Regions from separate parts of the Streptomyces sp. NBC_00075 genome, predicted to be linked through region 2. Evidence: riboswitches for the same ligand, from Rfam matches in the RefSeq annotation. Region 2 holds a riboswitch; each other region holds the start of a gene.
What was found. A riboswitch is a leader RNA that binds a small molecule or an ion and turns the genes downstream of it on or off. The one in region 2 is predicted to bind cyclic di-AMP.

Region 1 (5,170 bases), 2.4 Mb from region 2:
CACCACTCCGGCAGCATCGCGATCGCCTCGTCGCCCAACGGGTTCACCCCGGGCCCGGCGGCCAGCGAGTGGCCCACGAGCACGTGCAGGCACTTCACCCGGTCCGGCATGCCCCCCGCGCTCGGGAAGCCCTCCAGGACCTCGATCGAGTCGCGGCGCGCGATGTAGTCCTCGTGCGCGGCCCGATACGCCGCGGCCAGCTCCGGATCCGTCGCCAGACGTTCCGTCATCTCCTTCATCACGCCGTTCGCCTCCAGCGTGCCGATCGCCGAGGCGGCCCGCGGACACGTCAGGTAGTACGTCGTCGGGAAGGGCGTACCGTCCGGCAGCCGCGGAGCCGTCTCCACGACGTCCGGCTGACCGCAGGGACAGCGGTGCGCGATCGCGCGCAGCCCGCGAGGCGGACGGCCCAGCTGCTGTTTGAAGGCCTCGACGTCCGCGTCGGTGGGCTCGGTGCGCGGGGTGGGAGGCGGGGGCGTTTGCATGCCTGTACGTGTATCTCTCTAGTCAGTTCACTTCACTGGTTCACGGCGTCGGCCCGGCCGCCGGACCGGTCGGCCTTGTCCACGCCGTCCCAGACGTTCGCGTACCAGGGCCGGTCGGCCGCGCCCAGGTCGGCGCGCGACTGCTTCGCCGCGTCCGGGTCGATCACGACGTACCCGGTCTCGCCCGGCATCACATAGTGCAGCCGCTGCCGGATCTGCTGCTGCGCGTACGCGTCGTCCTGCCAGCGTGCCTTCTGGTCGCGGAGCTGCTCGACCCGCTGCCTGGCCTGGTCGCGTTCGCGTTCCAGTTCGGCGATGTCGGCGCGCTGGGAGACGTACTGCCTTATCGGGTAGGCGAGGGCCACGATCAGCGAGCACAGGACCAGGGCGAGCAGGGCCGCCCGGCCGGTCAGGCGGGAGCGGCGGGCCTGGCGCTTGGTCTGGGAACGGTAGACGCGGGCCGCCGTCTGCTCGCCGAGCAGCTTGATCCTGGTCGCGGTGGAGAACCGGTCCCGGTCCTTCACTGCCATGTCGTCCCGCCTCCCCGAACAGCTGTGCTTGTACGTACGTACGTCCCCGCACACGGTACGGGACCGGGTACGGGGACGTACGTACGACGCTGCCTAAGCCGCTACAGCCACCTCTACAGCTGCCGCTCAGCCCTTGAAGCGGGGGAAGGCGCTGCGACCGGCGTACACCGCCGCGTCGTCGAGGATCTCCTCGATGCGCAGCAGCTGGTTGTACTTGGCGACGCGGTCCGAGCGGGCCGGGGCGCCGGTCTTGATCTGGCCGCAGTTCACGGCGACGGCGAGGTCGGCGATGGTGACGTCCTCGGTCTCGCCGGAGCGGTGGGACATCATGCACTTGAAGCCGTTGCGCTGGGCCAGCTCGACGGCGTCCAGGGTCTCGGTCAGCGAGCCGATCTGGTTGACCTTGACGAGCAGGGCGTTGGCCGAGCCCTCCTCGATGCCACGGGCGAGGCGCTCCGGGTTGGTGACGAAGAGGTCGTCGCCGACGATCTGGACCTTGTCGCCCAGCTTGTCGGTGATGGTCTTCCAGCCGTCCCAGTCGTCCTCGTACAGCGGGTCCTCGATGGAGATGAGCGGGTACGCGGAGACCAGCTCCTCGTAGTACTCGGTCATCTCGGCGGCCGTACGGGACTTGCCCTCGAACTCGTACTTGCCGTCCTTGTAGAACTCGGACGCGGCGACGTCGAGCGCGAGACCGATCTGCTCACCGGGGACGTAGCCGGCCTGCTTGATGGCCTCGATGATGAGGTCGAGCGCGGCGCGGTTGGACTCCAGGTTCGGGGCGAAGCCGCCCTCGTCGCCGAGACCGGTGGACAGGCCCTTGGTCTTCAGCACCTTCTTGAGGGTGTGGTAGATCTCGGCGCCCCAGCGCAGCGCCTCGGAGAAGGACTCCGCGCCGATCGGGGCGATCATGAACTCCTGGATGTCCACGTTGGAGTCGGCGTGCGAGCCGCCGTTCAGGATGTTCATCATCGGAACGGGCAGCAGGTGCGCGTTCGGGCCGCCGAGGTAGCGGAAGAGGGGGAGGTCGCTGGCCTCGGAGGCGGCGTGGGCGACGGCGAGGGAGACGCCGAGGATGGCGTTGGCGCCGAGGGAGCCCTTGTTGTCGGTGGCGTCCAGGTCGAACATCGCCTGGTCGATCAGCCGCTGCTCGGTGGCGTCGTAGCCGACGAGCTCCGGGCCGATCTGCTCGATGACGGCGAGGACGGCCTTCTCGACACCCTTGCCGAGGTAGCGGTTGGGGTCACCGTCGCGCAGCTCGATGGCCTCGAAGGCTCCGGTCGAGGCGCCGGACGGGACGGCGGCACGACCGGTGCTGCCGTCATCGAGGCCGACCTCGACCTCGACGGTGGGGTTGCCTCGCGAGTCGAGGATTTCCCGGGCTACGACGACGTCGATGGACGGCACGAGCATCTCCTTCTGGGATGTGACGCGGGTACGCGGGGCCTTTTTCGGGCGGCCCTGCGGGATGAGCCTAACCGGCCGAGGCCGATCGGCCAGCCGTCCGACCACCCCATGGACGGAACATGGACGGAACCGAGGGTAAACATTGTTCCTCAGGGAAACAAAAAGCCCCGCCCCGGTGCGTACGGGGGAACACGCACCGGAGCGGGGAGCCCGTGGGGGACGGGGGTGACCCTCACGAGGCCTTCACTATGGAGGGCACGGATGTGAGGGCGCTGTGGTTCACCTTCGAGCCGACTGTTATTTGGGGGATGTGCCGGCGGGCAGGTGACCGGGGTCAGCTGAGGTGCAGCTGCTGGCCCGGGTAGATGAAGTCGGCGTCGTCGATGATGTCCTTGTTCAGCTGGAAGAGCTTCGCCCAGCCGCCCTTGACGTCGTGCGCCTCGGCTATCGCGCTGAGGGTGTCGCCCTTGACGACCTTGTACTCGCCGTCGCCCTTCTCGACCTTCTTGCCGGTCGGGGTGGTGACGGTCTTCTTCGCGGCGGGCCGCTCCTGCGAACGGGAGGCCGCCTGGTCGTCGCTGGAGCGGGTGGTGGTCTCGCTCGTACCGGTGCTGGTGCTGGTGCCGCTGTCCGAGCTGCTGCTGCCGCCGTCGTAGGCGGCGCTGGACAGGCCCGTGCCGCAGACCGGCCAGGCACCCTTGCCCTGGCCCGCGAGGACCTTCTCGGCGATGGTGATCTGCTGGGACTTTGAGGCCTGGTCGGCAGTGGAGGCGTACGCCGTGCCGCCGTACGCGGCCCAGGTCGAGGCGGAGAACTGAAGGCCGCCGTAGTAGCCGTTGCCGGTGTTGATGGACCAGTTGCCGCCGGACTCGCACTGGGCGACGGTGTCCCACTCGGCGGAGGTGGCGGCGGAGGCCGAGCCGGCCGCCAGGAGCGGAGCGGCGACGGCGGCACCGGTCACACCGGCGATGGCGACGACGCGGGTGGCCTTGGACGGACGACGGTGCTTGCCCTTGCCGGAAAACAGCATGCGAGATCCCCTCACCGACGCCTGCGAGGTGAGCTGTCGGGTTCGGGCCGGTTGAGTTGCCCGGCCGTACGCCCCTTTCGGGCGGCGTACGGCTTAACCCCAAGCCGCTCCGGTCAACTGCCCGGTGCGGCACTTACCTTGGGTCCCCCGCTCCTGCCTACGGCGCTTGATAGCGACGACTGTTCCCGTAGGCCGCTGGCAGGATTCGGCGTTGCGACAGACGGGGCCCGCTGTGGCGAGCGGTCACGACCGTAAACAGGTGATCCTCTGAAATACAAAGACGATCAGGGCTTCTGAGACCTATCTCTCACTGCATTTATAACGGACATTCAGCGCGAAGCGGGACGCGAACTCCGGCTGGTTTTGCCCCGGTTAGGCACCGACTTCGAGGGTCTGACCGGGGAGGATGTGATTCGGGTCAGCACCGAGGAGATCCTGGTTCTCGGCGTACAGCTCGGACCATCCACCCTCGACGCCAAGGGAGTCCGCGATGCCGCACAAGGTGTCGCCGGGACGGACGGTGTACGAGCTCTCAACACTCTGCCCGGAGTTGCCCCTTTCCTTACCCTTTGTCACAGCGGTGGATGAGCTGTCACCTTCTTGTGAGGTGCTGCCACTCGACGAGGAGGAGGGGGTCGAGCCGGTCGAGCCGGTCGAGCCGGTCGAGCCGGTCGCCGCCTTGACGGAGGGCGAGGACGAGGACGTGGATTCGGGCGCGGGCGAAGCGGACGCCGAAGTGGACTTGGGTGCCGAGGCGGAAGAGCCCGGGGTGGAGGTGGGCGCGGGTGTAGGCGTGGGTGTGGGTGTGGGCGTGGCGGAAGACGCGCCGCCCTCCTCCTCCGCCGCCACACCGGTGTCGACATTGGCCGCAGTGGCGTCCTTGCCGAGCCCCGACAGCAGCGCGCAGGCCTCCCAGACCCCGGCACCCTGATCGGCGAGCACGCCCTCGGCGACGGCGATCTGCTGCGAACGGCTGGCCTGATCGGCGCTCGGGGCGTACGTGAGACCGCCGTACGCCTCCCAGTCCGCCTGGGTCAGCTGGAGCCCGCCGAAGAACCCGTTACCGGTGTTGGCACTCCAGGCGCCGCCGCTCTCACACTCCGCGACCCTGTCCCAAGTGGTGCCGCTGGCCGCACTCGCGCCGCTCGCGGCGAGCAGCGGAATGGCTAGGGCGGAGCCGGTCACGCCGGCCGCGACAAGCAGAGCCGGGGCCTGACGGGGGCGACGGTGACGTCCGTTCCCGGAGAGCATGCGGGTGCCTTTCGCGAGACAGCGGGGGTCGGTGCGACGGATGCCGACGAACGCCGCCAGTGCGTCGCACTAGTGCTCGAACGTATCGACAGACGATCACTTGTCACAAGTTAATGCCGCGCAGATCACGTGAAGATCACATTGTTGAGGGAGTGTCACCTTCCCGTGATCTTCTACGGCACCACTGGCGTGGTATGCCCCGATTCGCGAACCGGCGTGAACTCGACGGGCAGGGTGCGCAGTCCACGCATGATGAGCCCGCCCCGCCATCGCAACTCGCTCGGGTCGACGGCCAGTTGGAGGTCGGGGAGGCGGGTGAGGAGGGTGCCGGGTCGCAGAGCGCACGCATGAGTCGGTGCGAACCCGGCACCGGTTTGACTACCGCCGACTCCCCTTGTCTCCGGCAATCGCACTCCAGATCTCGCCGAGCAGCCCAGCCCGGAACTGACCGGTCACCGTGAGCTGTG
Region 2 (5,170 bases):
GTCGGCGGCGGCTGTCAGTCCCACACCTGTCCACCCTGAGCCGCCATTCTCACCCGAACCGGTGAGGAGTGGTGCTTTCCATCTCACCAAATCGACGAAGGGGAATCGTCAGACCTTGGTCTCAACTCCGCGTACTGCTACGGGATGACATGAGGAGGCGGTGCTTCCCCCGACCCGTAGGGGTCGTGTGGTGGTGGTATCCGGGGAAGCCCCGCCTCGATGCCGATCGTCCGGCGACTCCGTGGCTCAGTTCCGCAGGAACACGTAGTCCGCCTGGTAGGGGACGCCCACGATGGTGCCGGGCGAGCAGGAACCGGCCGGTGCGACGCCGCCCACGGTGTTCAGCCGCAGGATCTCGGTCGTACGGGCGAGCAGCCCGCGGTGCTTGCCGGACTGCGTGGCCCTGAGGTCCAGTTCGGGGATGTTCCTGTCGCCGTTCGGGGTCTTGGAGATCAGCGACCCGGTGACCGCGCTGCGGTCGGGGGCGATCCACTGCGGCGTACCGGAGTTGGGCTTCACGAAGGTGTGCGCGATGTTCCCGCCGAGTACGGCGCTGACATCGCGCTGCGCGAAGGCGTACCCGCCGCCCTCGGCCGGCTTGCACTGGTAGATCTGCTTGCCCTTGACGACGGACGCCTGGAAGTTGTCGAGGGCGTCCCGGAAGTCGAAGGAGGCGACGGTGACCTTGTGGAGCTGGCCACGGACGGCTCCGCCCGGGAACTCGGCGGTGTGCAGATTGGCGTAGAAGGCGCCGGGGTCGGACTTGAGCTTCGCGAGCAGGGCGGCGTCATTGACCTTGACAGTCCCTGTGACGGTACGTCCCTTGCCACCACCGCTGCCCTTGCCGAGCAACCCGGTGAAGTCGATCTTGACGCCACCGTTCGTGCCCTTGGCGCCCTGGTGGATGTGGAGGAGGGTCGGCTTGCCGGTACCGCGCCAGGCCACGGCGACGGACACCTTGTCGCCCTTGACCTTGACGAACTCGACGGCGGCCCCGTCCCGGTCCCCGACGGCGGGCCCGCCGGCCACGGGCACCTCGTTGGCACCCCGAAGACTGGCGGCGAGAACGGTGCCACCGCTTCCGGCGCCGACACCCTGGGTGACGATGCCCACGTGGTCGGCGTGGGCGTTGCGATCACCACCGCGATCTCCGTTCGCGGCCACCGCCGGAAGAACGGCGGCGGCGATACCGGCAGCGGCGACCACCGAGACCCCGGAAACGATCAGGCTTTTACGTCCCATGATTCTTTTTCTCCCCGTATCGCAGCTGACGCCCCCTGCGTCAGCTTCTGGAACCAATACGGGAAGAGGTCTCGGTTTGGACTTAGTCCAGCCATGTGACGCGCGCCACATGTTTTTAGCCCGTCCGGCGTTTGAGGACGAGCGCGTCCAGCGCGAAAGGGGGGTCTGGGGGCACAGCCCCCAGAAGGATGGGAACGGGTAGGGGCGGCGGGGGCGAAAACCCTACCCAGCCCGATGCACCACCGCGTCACACATCTCCCCCAACGCCACCTTCGCATCGCACTCCGCCAACGGCACCAACGCAGCCCGCGCCTCCTCAGCGAACCGCACCGTGTCCCGCCGAGCCTGAGCCAACGCAGGATGCACCCGCAGCCGAGCCAACGCCTCCGCATGCCGCGCGTCGTCACTCAGATCGGAGTCCAGCAGCTCGCACAGCGCGACATCCTCGGCCAGCCCCATCCGAGCCACCCGCTCGCGCAACCGCAGCACGGGCATCGTGGGAATGCCCTCCCGCAGATCCGTCCCGGGCGTCTTCCCGGACTCGTGGGAGTCGGACGCGATGTCCAGCACGTCGTCCGCGAGCTGGAAGGCGACCCCGAGCCGCTCCCCGTACTGGGTGAGCACGTCCACGACACTGTCGTCGGCGCCGGACATCATCGCCCCGAACCGGCAGGCCACGGCCACCAGCGACCCGGTCTTCCCGCCCAGTACGTCCAGGTAGTGCTCGACCGGGTCCCGCCCGTCGGACGGCCCCGCCGTCTCCAGGATCTGCCCGGTCACCAGCCGCTCGAACGCCTCCGCCTGCACCCGCACCGCCTCGGGCCCGAGGTCGGCGAGGATGTGCGAGGCGCGCGCGAAGAGAAAGTCGCCGGTCAGGACCGCGACGGAGTTCCCCCAGCGCGTGTTGGCGCTGGGCACCCCGCGCCGCACCTCGGCCTCGTCCATGACGTCGTCGTGGTACAGCGTCGCGAGGTGGGTCAGCTCCACCACCACCGCCGACGGCACGATCCCCGGCGCGTACCGGTCCCCGAACTGCGAGGCGAGCATCACGAGCAACGGCCGGAACCGCTTCCCGCCGGCCCGTACGAGGTGCTGCGCGGCCTCCGTGATGAAGGGCACCTCGCTCTTGGTGGCTTCGAGCAACCCTTCCTCGACAGCCGCCAATCCGGCCTGGACATCGGCTTCGAGAGCCTGGTCCCGCACGCTCAGCCCGAACGGCCCGACGACGGTCACGAGGGATCTCCTGTCTGCTGGTGTCTACTGGCGGTCACACGGTGTGCCGATAGGTCGCTGCCATCACTCAAGTCAGCGTATCCGGTCACGTTTCGATCACCACGAGCGCCCGCCCGTCCAGGCCAGGCGGTATCGGATCACGACCGGAATGTTTTTGATCAGCCCATAAGTATGGACATTCATAAACATCCCGCGCCCCACCCGTCACACCAGTGATCGCACCCGCGCATACGCCACCACCTCCCCGACGGCACCCGCCGTACCCGTCGCTACGACAACGACGCGCATCGCACGAGAGGTTCCACCCTCCCGGCAGACACGCCCACAAGAAGCCTAAAAACCCTAAAAACCCCTATTCACCCCACTCGCCTCGCTCAGGCCACAACTACCCCCACCCCGTGATTCAAGTCACTCCAAATTCCAGCCCCCGCCACCCTCTCCCCCGCAAACTCCCCGTTCGCAAAAGGCAAGTTACTTCCCACCCACTCCACACCTCCGCCCGTTTTGTCCCCAACGGGCGCCCCAAATGACCAAGTCCTGCGTTTCCGCCCCTTGTTCCACCCGTGTGCTCTCGCATACGTTCTCGCCACGCCGGGCGGATCGCCGAATCCTGCCACCGCCCGCAGAGCACCATCCCACCCACCCACACGTGACTCACGCAGGCAGGAGCGGGGGACCCAGGTAAGCCGCCGGTCCGGGCACGACGCCGGAGCGGCTAGGGGTGAAGTCGCGCGCCGACACAGGCGCCCGGCCGGGCATCTCCCGCCCAAACCCGACAGCTCACCTCGTAGGCGTCGGAGAGGACTCACCATGCCCGCACGAGGTCAGCACCAGCGCGCGAGAACCACCCGCCGCCCGCTCACGCTCCCGCGCACACTCGCCATCACCGGAACGGCCGCCGTAGCCCTGGCCTTTCCCTTCCTGACCGCGACAACGGCATCAGCCGCACCGTCGTCCGCCGTGTCCGTGTCGTCGGCGACGAACTACGCGAACAACCTGGACGGCTGGATCCGCGAATCGCTCGACATCATGGCGCAGAACGGAATCCCGGGAACGTACAACGGCATCTACCGCAACATCATCCGCGAGTCGTCGGGCAACCCGAACGCCATCAACCTCTGGGACTCGAACGCGGCAGCCGGCACCCCCTCCAAGGGCCTCCTCCAGGTCATCGACCCGACCTTCGCCGCCTACCACGTCGCCGGCACCTCGTACGACCCCTACGACCCGATCGCGAACATCACAGCGGCCTGCAACTACGCGGCTGCGCGATACGGCTCGATAGACAACGTGTACGGCGCCTACTAGGCCGGCCCGCCCTCACCGCCACGCCCCGTCCGCGCTCCAGTTCCCGTCCCCGTCCCCGGTTCCGGCTCCGAACAGCCGCTCCAGCACGACCGCGATCCCGTCGTCCTCGTTCGAGAGGGTGACCTCGTCCGCCACCGCCTTGAGTTCGGGATGGGCGTTGGCCATGGCCACCCCATGGGCCGCCCAGTCGAACATGGGGATGTCATTGGGCATGTCGCCGAAGGCGATGGTGGCGGACGAGGCCAGCCCGAGGTACTCGGCGGCGAGCGCGAGCCCCGTCGCCTTGGTGATGCCGCATGGCTGGAGTTCGACGGTGCCGGGCCCCGACATGGTGACGGTCGCGAGCGAACCGACCGCTCCACGCGCCGCCGACGCCAACTCGTCGTCGGACAGGGACGGGTGACGCAGCAGCACCTTGCTGATGGGCGCGGCCCACAGGTCGTCCCGGTGCGGCACCCGTACGGCGGGCAGCGTCGGGTGCGGCATCAGATACCCGGGTTCGATGAGCGTCAGCCCGTCGACACCGTCCTGGTCCACGGCGGCGTACACCTGCCCGACCTCCGCCTCGATCTTGCCGAGCGCGGTCTCCGCCAGCTCCTGGTCCAGGGTCACCGACCAGAGCAGACGGTCCGCGCCGGCGTCGTACAACTGCGCGCCCTGTCCGCACACCGCGAGCCCCCCGGCCCCGAGGTCGTCGAGCAGCGGCCGGACTCTCGGCGCAGGCCGTCCCGTCACCACCAGATGCCGGGCGCCGGCGGCCGTGGCACGCGCCAACGCGGTCCGCGACCGGTCGGAGAGCGTGTCATCGGCACGCAGGAGCGTTCCGTCCAGGTCCGTGGCGATAAGTGCGTATGAGGTGGGAGCGGCCATGATCCAGAGAATACGGATCGTTCGGCACATCGGTCTCCGCCCGAACCGGACGACGTTCGGCATCCCGGCAGCAACAGCCTCCCAGCCTGCCCCAACTCCCGCCCCGGGAAGGCCCGAACGGCATGAGATCGCGGTCCGCCGCCGTTGTCGCCCGCCCCCGTCCGCGCCCTATCCGTGCGCGGCCGCCAGATGCCCCACCAGCCTCGGTGACGCGAACTCCGTACCGCACACGAACCGCATCACCGGCCCGTACGAAGCTGCCGCCGGCAACCCCGTGAAGTACAGCCCCGGTACGGAGGAGACATACCCGGCACCGAGCCTCGGCGTGCCCCGGCTCACCGCCAGCTCCGTACGCAGTTCGTGACCGAGGAAGTCCATCGCGGCGATGTCGACGCGGTAGCCGGTCGCGGATATGACGTGGTCGGCCGACAACTCCCGGGTGCGGCCGCCGAGATCCTCCACGGTCAGCACCGGCCGCCCGCCGCCGGAGCCCCCGGTCTCCCCTGCGCCTCCCGTT
Region 3 (5,170 bases), 1.8 Mb from region 2:
GCCGACGCCCTCCGGGCACCCGCGTTCGCGGACAGCGAGATCGAGAGGCTGGTGCGCAACCGGCTCGACGAGATCCCGCACGAGACGGCCAACCCGGCCCGCCGCTCCGCCAAGCAGCTCTACAAGGAGCTGTTCCCGGAGACCTCGCGCATGTCCCGGCCGCGCCAGGGCACCGAGGAGACGGTCGCGAAGATCGACTCCGCGGCCGTACGCGCCTTCTACGAGAGGCACGTCCGCCCCGCCACGGCCACCGCCGTGGTCGTCGGCGACCTCACCGGCGTCGACCTGGACGCGCTGCTCGGCGAGACCCTGGGGGCGTGGACCGGTTCGACGGCCCAGCCGCGGCCCGTGCCGCCGGTGACCGCCGACGACACCGGCCGCGTCGTGATCGTGGACCGCCCGGGCGCCGTGCAGACCCAGCTGCTCATCGGCCGCATCGGCGCCGACCGGCACGACCGTGTCTGGGCCGCCCAGGTCCTCGGCACGTACTGCCTCGGCGGCACCCTCACCTCCCGCCTGGACCGCGTCCTGCGCGAGGAGAAGGGCTACACCTACGGTGTGCGGGCGTTCGGCCAGGTCCTGCGCTCGGCCCCGGACGGCACGGGCGCCGCGCTGCTCGCCATCAGCGGCTCCGTCGACACGCCGAACACCGGTCCCGCCCTGGAGGACCTCTGGAAGGTGCTGCGCACGCTCGCGGCCGAGGGGCTCACCGACGCCGAGCGCGATGTCGCGGTGCAGAACCTGGTGGGCGTCGCCCCGCTCAAGTACGAGACGGCGGCGGCCGTGGCGAGCACGCTGGCCGACCAGGTCGAGCAGCACCTGCCCGACGACTACCAGGCCACGCTGTACCGGCAGCTCGCCGCCACCGGCACCGTGGAGGCCACCGCGGCGGCCGTGAACGCCTTCCCGGTGGACCGGCTGGTGACGGTCCTCGTCGGTGACGCGGCGACGATCGAGGAGCCCGTCAGGGCCCTCGGCATCGGCGAAGTGAGCGTCGTTTCCGCCGAGTAGCGGCACCGCGATGCACGACAGGGGCCCGGTGACGGAAGCGTCACCGGGCCCCTCTTGTCCATATTGATGGGCAAGTTGCCCGTATTGATGGAGAGGTTGACCGTCTGCCCTGTGGCATGCGCTACAAAACCCGTGATCGGTTTGTTGATTGAAAGTTACGCGGCTTAGCGTCGGTCCGGCTGTCCGTCACGCACCACGCCGCAGCCGCGGCACCCGGACAGTCATCGCCGAGTCCCCACATGGCGCGAGCCAGGGGAGCCGGGGACCCACACTGTGCAGTCCCTGGGGTGAATCGGACGCCCGCGCGCCCAGCGAGGGGGTCCGTAGGAGACCTTCCTGCTCCGAACCCGTCAGCTAACCCGGTAGGCGAGAAGGAAGGAAAGGACCAGCCACTACATGGCGTTCACCCGCGCCACCGGGAAGCACCGTCGTCCCCGCCGCCCCAGCCTCGTCACCCGTACCACCGTCCGCGCGGCAGGCGTCGCGGCCCTCGCCACCACCGGCGCCGTCGGCAGCCTCGCCGCCCCGGCGCTCGCCGCAGAGTCCACGGTCGAGCAGACCGGCCTCACTCCGGTGATCTCCATCGGCGAGACGCTCGCCGACAAGATCGACGCGCAGGCCGCCGCCCAGGAGCAGGCCGCCGAGAAGGCCGCCGCCGAGAAGCGGGCCGTCGCAGCCGAGAAACGCGCCCTGGCCGCCGCGAAGAAGGAGGCGGAGGAGCGGGCCAAGGAGGCACGCGAGGCGGAGGCCCGCGCCGCCCGCGAGGCCGAGCGCAAGCGCCTCAACACCTTCGTCGCCCCGATCTCCGGCTCGTACATCTCCACCGGCTACAAGGCGGGCGGCGCCGTCTGGTCCTCCGGCAGCCACACCGGCATCGACTTCCACGCCTCGTCCGGCACCACCGTCCACGCGGTGGGCTCCGGCACGGTCGTCGAGGCGGGCTGGGGCGGCTCCTACGGCAACAACATCGTGATCAAGATGATTGATGGTACGTACACTCAGTACGGTCATCTGTCGTCCATCAACGTGTCCGTCGGCCAGACGGTCACCCCGGGGCAGCAGATAGGTCTCTCCGGGGCCACCGGCAACGTCACCGGTGCGCACCTCCACTTCGAGGCCCGCACGACCGCGGAGTACGGCTCGGACATGGACCCCGTCGCCTACCTCCGCTCGCACGGTGTGAACGTCTGACAACCACGCGCATCTCTTGTCGTGGCCCCGGCTCCCCGAGCCGGGGCTTTCGGCGTTTCCGACGGCCCTGTGTCCAAAAAATATCCCCGGATTCCGGCCTGCCGTCGGAAATTCCGGTTCTCTGCAATAGAGTCACTGAACACACGTCAATCGTCGACGTTTCACGGGGATTAAAGCGGAGGTCGGACATGCGTATTCCGGCGCACTCGGTATGCACGGCGATCCGGGACGACATCGTCGCCGGTGTCTACGAGCGCGGCAGCCGGCTCACCGAGGAACTGCTCGCGCGCCGGTACGGCGTCTCGCGCGTCCCCGTCCGCGAGGCCCTGCGCACCCTGGAGGCCGAGGGCTTCGTGGTCACCCGGCGGCACGCGGGCGCGTGCGTCGCGGAACCGACCGAGCAGGAGGCCTCCGACCTGCTGGAGATGCGCATGCTCCTGGAGCCGCTGGGTGCCTCCCGGGCCGCCCAGCGACGCACCGAGGCCCATCTGAAAGTGCTGCGCGGCCTGGTCAGGCTGGGGCAGGAGCGGGCCAGGAGGGGCAACAGCGAGGATCTGCGCTCCCTGGGCGGCTGGTTCCACGAGACGCTCGCCCAGGCCTCCGGAAGCCACGCCCTGACCTCGACGCTCACCCAGCTCCGGCACAAGATCGCCTGGATGTACGCGGTGGAGGCCCCGGCCAATCCCGTCGAGTCCTGGACCGAGCACGGGGCGATCGTGGACGCCGTGGCGCGCGGCGACAGTGAGCGGGCGCGAGCCGTCACGGCGCTGCACACCGAGCGGGCGACCGGCGCGCACCGGCTGCGCTTTCCGGGCGGCGGAGACCGCCCGGAGCGTGTGAGGACTTCGCAACATCCCGTAAACATGACGGGCCTGCGTCATTAACACGGGCGCCGTATACAAAGAGGGTGGAATTCGCGGGGGATTATTTCTGCTGCCCATAAACGATAAACGTGAAGGGCTCACCCGGAATTCCGGGTGAGCCCTTCACGTGTGCGGGTGGTGCCTTTGAGGCGACGGCTGACCGCGGCAGTCGGCGCCTTCAATTTCTCAGACCGTCTCGGGAAGTTCCTCGAGTCCCTCGGCCACCAGCTTCGCCAGGCGGTCGAGCGCCGCGTCGGCGCCCTCCGCCTCGGAGGCGAGGACGATCTCCTCGCCGCCCTGGGCACCCAGGCCGAGGACCGCCAGCATGGAGGCCGCGTTGACGGGGTTGCCGTCGGCCTTGGCGATCGTCATGGGGACGCCGGCGGCCGTGGCCGCACGGACGAAGATGGAGGCGGGGCGGGCGTGGAGGCCCTCCGCCCAGCCGACGTTGACGCGGCGCTCAGCCATGTGATGCTGCCCTTCACTGTCTCAGGGTTGTCTAGACCATTGTTCCATAGCGTGAAGCGTTCCGGGAGGCAGGTGGAAACCTGTCCCGGAACCGCGTTCGGACCCCGGCCTGGGCCCGACTTCGGTCCCCACAGACTGCCTCGCGACGTTGTCGTACGCGAGCCGTACTCTGGGGCGCATGCAGAACTCGTCGGACCGGCACGAGTACCCCGCCCACTGGGAGGCGGACGTCGTGCTGCGCGACGGCGGCACCGCCCGCATCCGGCCCATCACCGCGGACGACGCCGACCGGCTGGTCAGCTTCTACGAGCAGGTTTCGGACGAGTCGAAGTACTACCGCTTCTTCGCGCCCTATCCGCGCCTGTCCGCAAAGGACGTCCACCGCTTCACCCACCACGACTTCGTGGACCGGGTGGGGCTCGCGGCCACGGTCGGCGGCGAGTTCATCGCCACCGTACGCTATGACCGCATTGATGCCGACGGCCTGCCCGCGTCCGGTCCCGCCCACGAGGCCGAGGTCGCCTTCCTGGTGCAGGACGCCCACCAGGGCCGGGGTGTCGCCTCGGCCCTCCTCGAACACATCGGGGCCGTCGCCCGCGAGCGCGACATCCGCCGCTTCGCCGCCGAGGTCCTGCCGGCCAACACCAAGATGATCAAGGTGTTCACGGACGCCGGGTACACCCAGAAGCGCAGCTTCGAGGACGGCGTCGTCCGCCTGGAGTTCGACCTGGAGCCCACCGACCGCTCACTCGCCGTCCAGCGCGCGCGGGAGCAGCGGGCCGAGGCACGCTCCGTACGACGGCTGCTCGTCCCGGGTGCGGTGGCCGTCATCGGCGTCGGCCGTGCCCCCGGCGGCGTCGGCCGCAGCGTTCTCGACCACATCAGGGACGCCGGTTTCACCGGTGACCTGTACGCGGTCAACAGTGCCTTCCCGGAGGAGCAGAAGGACATCGACGGGGTGCCGGCCCACCGGTCGGTGCGGGAGATCGAGGGCTCCGTCGACCTCGCGGTCGTCGCCGTCCCGGCCGAGTACGTCCCCGATGTCGTCGCCGAGTGCGGAGAGCACGGGGTGCAGGGCCTCGTCGTGGTCTCCGCCGGGTACGCCGAGAGCGGCCCCGAAGGGCGGGAGCGGCAGCGCGAACTCGTACGGCACGCGCGCACGTACGGGATGCGCATCATCGGCCCCAACGCCTTCGGCGTCATCAACACGGCCGAGGACGTCCGGCTGAACGCGTCGCTCGCCCCCGAGATGCCGAGGCCCGGCAGGATCGGCCTGTTCGCGCAGTCCGGCGCCATCGGGATCGCCCTCCTCTCCCGGCTGCACCGGCGCGGGGGAGGCGTCACCGGGGTCACGGGAGTGTCGACGTTCGTCTCCTCCGGCAACCGGGCCGACGTGTCCGGCAACGACGTACTCCAGTACTGGTACGACGACCCGGACACCGACGTCGTCCTCATGTACCTCGAATCCATCGGCAACCCGCGCAAGTTCACGCGCCTCGCGCGGCGCACGGCGGCGGCGAAGCCGCTGGTGGTCGTCCAGGGGGCGCGGCACGGCGGCGCCGCTCCACAGGGGCATGCCGTACGGGCCACGCGGCTGCCGCACGCGACGGTGTCCGCGTTGCTCCGGCAGGCCGGGG

Region 1: it holds a riboswitch for cyclic di-AMP, as region 2 does, so the genes downstream of both, OG787_RS29130 (transglycosylase family protein) here and OG787_RS18410 (transglycosylase SLT domain-containing protein) in region 2, are expected to answer to the same signal.
Region 3: it holds a riboswitch for cyclic di-AMP, as region 2 does, so the genes downstream of both, OG787_RS10695 (M23 family metallopeptidase) here and OG787_RS18410 (transglycosylase SLT domain-containing protein) in region 2, are expected to answer to the same signal.

Annotation. Positions count from the first base shown of each region.
Region 1 is NZ_CP108243.1:6,660,568-6,665,737, reverse strand. Features, by position in the region: gene OG787_RS29145 (DUF501 domain-containing protein) at 1-485, opposite strand, end outside; gene OG787_RS29140 (septum formation initiator family protein) at 518-1,015, opposite strand; gene eno (phosphopyruvate hydratase) at 1,142-2,422, opposite strand; gene OG787_RS29130 (transglycosylase family protein) at 2,757-3,452, opposite strand; cyclic di-AMP (ydaO/yuaA leader) riboswitch at 3,456-3,673, opposite strand; gene OG787_RS29125 (transglycosylase family protein) at 3,825-4,637, opposite strand; partial or broken gene OG787_RS29120 (cytochrome P450) at 4,877-5,029, opposite strand; gene OG787_RS29115 (recombinase family protein) at 5,082-5,170, opposite strand, start outside.
Region 2 is NZ_CP108243.1:4,285,592-4,290,761, forward strand. Features, by position in the region: gene OG787_RS18400 (CHRD domain-containing protein) at 247-1,242, opposite strand; gene OG787_RS18405 (polyprenyl synthetase family protein) at 1,465-2,475, opposite strand; cyclic di-AMP (ydaO/yuaA leader) riboswitch at 3,116-3,282, shown strand; gene OG787_RS18410 (transglycosylase SLT domain-containing protein) at 3,286-3,783, shown strand; gene OG787_RS18415 (HAD family hydrolase) at 3,796-4,653, opposite strand; gene OG787_RS18420 (FAD-dependent oxidoreductase) at 4,822-5,170, opposite strand, start outside.
Region 3 is NZ_CP108243.1:2,518,034-2,523,203, reverse strand. Features, by position in the region: gene OG787_RS10700 (M16 family metallopeptidase) at 1-1,011, shown strand, start outside; cyclic di-AMP (ydaO/yuaA leader) riboswitch at 1,227-1,394, shown strand; gene OG787_RS10695 (M23 family metallopeptidase) at 1,408-2,202, shown strand; gene OG787_RS10690 (GntR family transcriptional regulator) at 2,391-3,086, shown strand; gene OG787_RS10685 (HPr family phosphocarrier protein) at 3,252-3,533, opposite strand; gene OG787_RS10680 (GNAT family N-acetyltransferase) at 3,712-5,170, shown strand, end outside.